Labilibaculum sp. DW002: one gene and its partner. The protein of the gene in region 1 interacts with the protein of each later gene in a pairwise test. Links are inferred from orthologs where the notes say so. Each region holds a gene or a part of one and is shown in the gene's direction. Other genes may lie near its edges.

Region 1 (3,044 bases):
TAAAATCGAAACAAGATAATGCTGATTTGCCAGCTGAAGAAAAGAAGCTGAGCAATAACTATCTTTTATTCTGCGAGCATCCTCATGTGTATACTATTGGGAAAAGTGGTAAAGAGCAGAACATGCTACTTAATATGATTCAGCTACAAGCGAAAAATGCTACTTTCCATAAGATTAATAGAGGGGGTGACATTACTTATCATGGACCAGGGCAAATTGTAGGTTATCCAATTCTAAATTTGGAGACTTACGATATGGGAATTAAAAACTATATCGATAATCTCGAACAAGCGGTAATTAATTGTATTGCTGATTATGGATTAGAAGGTCATCGTCTTGAAGGTGCAACAGGTGTTTGGCTGGATATTGATAAACCAAGTGTTCGAAAGATCTGTGCCATAGGTGTTCGTGTAAGCAGATGGGTGAGTATGCACGGTTTTGCTTTTAATGTAAACACCGATTTAGACTATTTTGGATATATAAATCCATGTGGTTTTCAAGACAAGGGAGTCACATCTTTAAAAAAAGAACTGGGTAAAGAGCTTGATATCGAGGAGGTAAAACATAACTTGAAAAATCATATCGCTAACTTGTTTGATATGACGTTTAAAAATGACTAATTTCCCGTTCTAAAGATCGAACTATGGATAAAAGATGGGTAATCAAAGAGCCGGGAGATGAGGAAACGGTTTCAACACTGATGGATTCATTAGGTGTAGATCGTTTAGTCGCAAACTTGCTGGTGCAGCGAGGGATTACCTCATTCGATTCTGCAAAGAAATTTTTTCGACCAAGTCTCGACGATTTGCATGACCCGTTTTTAATGAAAGATATGGATAAGGCTGTGACCAGATTGATCACAGCCTTAAACAATCAAGAGCGTGTCATGATCTATGGTGACTACGATGTTGATGGAACAACATCGGTTGCTTTGGTTTATACCTTCCTAAAAAAACATTTCGACTATATCGATTATTACATTCCTGATCGTTATTCTGAAGGCTATGGTATTTCTTTAAAGGGAATCGATTTTGCAGCTGAAAGTAAAGTGACTTTGGTCATAGCATTGGATTGTGGTATTAAAGCCATGGAGAAAATTGCATATGCCAAAGAAAAGGGCGTTGATTTCATCATCTGCGATCACCATACACCAGATGAGATTTTACCTGAGGCAACAGCAGTTTTAGATCCTAAGCGTGTAGATTGTGAATATCCTTGTGATTGTCTATCGGGATGTGGTGTTGGTTTTAAGTTAATGCAAGGCTTGAGTCAACAACTTAATTGGCCTTTTGAGAATTTAGTTCCTTTGTTGGATTTGGTTGCTGTGAGTATAGCATCAGATATTGTGCCTATTGAAAATGAGAATCGAGTTTTAGCGCATTATGGACTAATTCAACTGAATAACACACCACGATTAGGCTTAAAAACAATTTTAAATTTAGCTGGTGTCGAAAAAGACTTGACAATTAATGATGTTGTCTTTAAGGTTGGACCGAGAATTAATGCAGCAGGTCGTATTCAATCTGGAAATAGAGCAGTTCAATTGTTGATTGCTGATACAATGGATTCGGCTAAATTAATTGGCGATACCATTAATGTAATGAATGAGGATCGCAAAGAGCTAGATCATACAATAACTGATGAGGCTCTAGATCGAGTTGCTAAAAGTCAAACTTTGTTAGCCAAGAAGAGTACAGTCCTTTTCGATAGAAACTGGCACAAAGGTGTTATTGGGATTGTTGCTTCACGAATGATTGAAACCTATTACCGCCCAACTGTTATCTTAACAGAATCGAATGGAATGGCTACCGGTTCTGCACGATCGGTTGATGGATTCGATTTATATCAGGCTATATCGGCTTGTAGTGATCTTTTAGAAAATTTTGGGGGACATAAATATGCCGCTGGTCTTACAATGAAGTTGGCAAATGTAAGTGAATTTCAGCAACGATTCGAAGAGTACGTTCAACACAATATTTCGGATGATATGTTGGTACCTCAAATAAAAATTGATGCCAAAATTAAACTTTCCGATATTACACCAAAGTTTTATCGCTTGTTAAAGCAATTTGAGCCTTTCGGGCCCAAAAATATGACACCTATTTTCATTAGTGAAGATGTGGTGGATTACGGCTATTCACGTCAGGTTGGTAGAAATAAAGAACATCTAAAATTATCTGTGGTCGATGATATTCGTGATGGTAATGTAATAAGTGGAATTGCATTCCAAATGGGCAATATGTATCCAAAAATTGCAAAAGGGTCGCCTTTCAATATATGCTATTCGTTGCAAGAGAATGAATACATGGGTAAGGTTGAAACTCAAATGATGGTTCGAGATATTAAATTATAAGAATTAGCTAATTGGAGTTTTGTACTAACTAATCGGAGTGCTGTTCTAGCTCTTCGGAGTCTTGCACTAGCTAATCGGAGTGCTGTTCTAACTCTTCGGAGTCATGCACTAACTAATCGGAGTGCTGTTCTAACACTTCGGAGTCTTGCACTAACTAATCGGAATGCTATTCTAACTCTTCGGACTGTCTTCTCCTGAAATAGCTTGAAAGATTATTTGAATCAAAGCTTCATTCAAAAGAGATGTAATTCGGATTTGATCTTAGGTACTTCATTATTATCTTTGCGCCAATTTGTGAAATCTTAAACCTATTTTATGATCCTATCTCAAGAAAATGGGGCTCCGAACTTCGACAGCCCAGCAAAAAGAATTATTGTCGGGGTACAGTTTTTATTTGTTGCTTTCGGAGCAACTGTTCTCGTTCCTCTTCTTGTCGGTATTGATCCGGCAGTAGCACTATTCACAGCAGGAGTCGGCACCCTTATCTTTCATTTGATAACAAAGGGTATGGTTCCTGTTTTTTTAGGCAGTAGTTTTGCCTTTATTGCACCTATTGTAGCCGCAACTGAGCTTTACGGCTTTGCCGGAACTCTATCAGGATTAATAGCAGTTGGTGTGGTTTACGGTATTGTTTCAGGAATTATTAAAACCTGGGGGCTCCGAGTAATCGAAAAAATTTTCCCGGCAGTAG
Region 2 (3,109 bases), 1.5 Mb from region 1 along the record:
CAAAGATTCCGTCTTGATGGTTTTTATGGATTTACAAATGCCCATAATAGATGGTTACAAGGCAACTGTAGCGCTAAGAGAAAATGGTTTTAAAAGACCGATTATAGCTATGACTGCTAATGCTTATTGTGATGAAAAGACCAAATCAAAAGAAGCAGGAATGAATGATTATATCTCGAAACCTGTTTCGAAAATGGATTTGTTCATGATGATAGAGAAATGGGTTAATGTAGATAAAAAATAAATTTGATAGTAGTAATAGTAAAAACTACTTATTCCATTATTTTTGTAGACATAATTAGAAGTTATAGATTGAATAGTCAGGAATACCTAGCCTAAAAAATTAGAAGATTAACGGATGAAAGTTTGTATAGCCGAGAAACCAAGTGTTGCACGTGAAATTGCAATGATTTTAGGGGCTAAAAGTCAGAAAAATGGATACTATGAAGGAAATGGTTATCAGATTTCTTGGACATTTGGGCACCTGTGTACACTTAAAGAACCTGGTGAATACAATCTTAATTGGAAATATTGGCATTTAAATGATTTACCAATGATTCCGGGACGTTTTGCTATTAAAGTAATTGATGATACCGGTGTTCAAAAGCAGTTCGATGTTCTGGAGAAATTGATCGAAGGGGCTGAAGAAGTCATAAACTGTGGTGATGCTGGTCAGGAAGGAGAAGTGATCCAGCGTTGGGTACTTCATAAAGCAAAATGTAATGTACCAATTAAGCGTTTATGGATTTCATCTCTTACCGAAGAGGCAATACGTGAAGGATTCGAAAATTTAAGAGAAGGTAAAGAATTTGATCGTTTATATGCAGCTGGTTCATCGAGAGCAATTGGAGATTGGCTTTTAGGGATGAATGCAACTCGATTATTTACCCTTAAGTATGGTAGTGGTAAGAATGTTCTTTCAATAGGGCGTGTGCAAACTCCTACTTTAGCTTTGATTGTAAATCGACAGAAAGAAATCGATAATTTTGTTCCTCAGAATTATTGGGAACTTAAAACAGTATATCGTGATGTTACTTTTTCAGCAACGCGAGGGCGATTTGATAAGAAAGAGGAAGGTGTTGAGTTTCTTAGTAAGATAAAAACAGAACCTTTTGAAGTTGTTTCTTTTGAAAGAAAAGCAGGGAAAGAATTACCACCACAGCTTTATGACTTAACGTCTTTACAAGTTGATTGTAACAGAAAACTGAATTTGTCCGCAGAAGAAACTTTACGTATTATTCAGAGTTTGTATGAGAAAAAATTAACGACTTACCCAAGGGTTGATACCACATATCTTACTGATGATATTTATAAGAAGATTCCGGAAATTCTAAAGAAATTGACCCCATATAAGGAGTTTACTGAATCTTTATTGGGCGAAAAATTACGTAAATCTAAAAAGGTTTTTGATAATAAAAAGGTTACCGATCACCATGCTATTATTCCTACAGGAGTTCAACCAGGAGGATTACGATACGAGGAGAAACAAGTTTACGATTTGGTAACGCGTCGTTTTATAGCTGTGTTTTATCCTGACTGTAAAGTTAGTCACACAACAGTTTTAGGGCAGGTTACAAATATTGATTTTAAGGCAACAGGAAAACAAATTGTAGAGCCAGGTTGGCGCGTGCTTTTCTCGAAGGATAGTAATGTAGGAGAAGGGACAATTTTACCTGTTTTTGAAAAAGGAGAGAGTGGAGCACATGTACCTGATTTAGCCGAGAAGCAAACACAACCACCTAAATATTATTCAGAAGCGACATTGCTGCGTGCTATGGAAACAGCTGGTAAGCAGGTTGATGATGATGAGTTGAGAGAGCTGATGAAAGAAAATGGTATTGGACGTCCATCAACGCGTGCAAATATCATTGAAACACTTTTCCGACGTAAATACATCAAGAAAGAGAAGAAACGACTTGTTGCAACAGTTGCGGGTATTCAGTTAATCGATACCATTCAGAATGAACTTTTAAAATCAGCTGAATTGACAGGTATGTGGGAGAAGAAACTGAGAGATATTGAGCAAGGAGAATATGAAGTAGATCAATTTATGCTTGAATTGAAGCAAATGGTTGTTGGCATTGTCTGGGATGTGAAGTCTCGCAAAAATATCAGTCAAATAGAAGTGATTGATGAAGAAAAAGAAAAAGCCAGAAAAAAAGCAGAAGCAAAAGCAAAGCCAAAAGAAAAGAAAGAACTGTCTTGCCCGAAATGTAAGGAAGGTAAAATTCTAAAAGGCAAATCTGCCTGGGGATGCACCAATTGGGGTAATGATTGTAAAATTAGAATTCCTTTTGAATATGCAGGTAAAAAGCTAACCGACAAACAAGTGGAAGCCTTAGTTTTAAAACAAAAAACGCCTAAAATAAAAGGATTTGAGATTGATGGGAAAAAGCAAAATGGACACCTAGCCTTCGCTCCAGATTTTAGTATCGATTTTATTGGAGATGAGCCAGAAGTTTGGACTTGTCCTGTGTGTAAAACAGGTAGTTTGTTAAAAGGAAACGCTGCCTACGGATGTTCCAATTACAGGAATGGTTGTAAGTTTATTGTGCCATTTGTATTTATGGATAAAAAATTAACTGAAGCCCAAATAAAATCACTGGCCACACAAGGAAAAACTGGATTAATTAAAGGTTTTAAAGATCCACAATCGCAGGAAACAGTAAATGGGAAGTTGATTCTAGATAATCAGGGTAAAATTATCTTTGGGAGGCAGTAATCACTCCCAAGAGGATTACGGTCTCGCATGCTTACGATGGTGATTTATGGCTGCTACCTGACCAAATCTATTTACATTTATTATTTACTGTTACCGCACTTTTATTCTAACATAAACCAAGCATAATTAAAAGCGAAAATCCATTCAAGTGACTGATAGCCAGATGGTAGAAAGTGTATTTTGGCCTTAGTTTTTATTGTCAGTAGTACTTGTCAATTCCACCAAAGCCTTTAATCAGCTTATTTTCTTTCGTCTTTTCAATGAAGTTTTTCAAGCGTTTATTAAATTCATCAGGTCTTTTTCTTACACAGGCAATGTATGCAATTCTGATTCGTTTGTATGATTCTGAAAAATTTTGATAATTCTGCCAAACAGCTTTTTCCGACT

The links.
Region 2: the proteins of recJ (region 1) and L3049_RS03860 interact in binary tests that used the Escherichia coli proteins (3 or more experiments, as listed by UniProt). The link is inferred for Labilibaculum sp. DW002 from one-to-one orthologs.

The regions. Positions count from the first base shown.
Region 1 is NZ_JAKJSC010000001.1:2,472,534-2,475,577, reverse strand. Bases 33-2,998 are described here. They hold recJ (single-stranded-DNA-specific exonuclease RecJ), read left to right. Parts: upstream 33-643; coding sequence 644-2,353; downstream 2,354-2,998. Other genes in these bases: L3049_RS09785 (uracil-xanthine permease family protein), read left to right, coding at 2,669-2,998; lipB (lipoyl(octanoyl) transferase LipB), read left to right, coding at 33-620. Outside these bases: more of lipB, read left to right, coding at 1-32; more of L3049_RS09785, read left to right, coding at 2,999-3,044. UniProt on the Escherichia coli protein: Single-stranded-DNA-specific exonuclease.
Region 2 is NZ_JAKJSC010000001.1:1,007,763-1,010,871, reverse strand. What follows is about bases 10-3,040. They hold L3049_RS03860 (type IA DNA topoisomerase), read left to right. Parts: upstream 10-358; coding sequence 359-2,722; downstream 2,723-3,040. Other genes in these bases: L3049_RS03855 (YdeI/OmpD-associated family protein), read right to left, coding at 2,922-3,040; L3049_RS03865 (response regulator), read left to right, coding at 10-244. Outside these bases: more of L3049_RS03865, read left to right, coding at 1-9; more of L3049_RS03855, read right to left, coding at 3,041-3,109.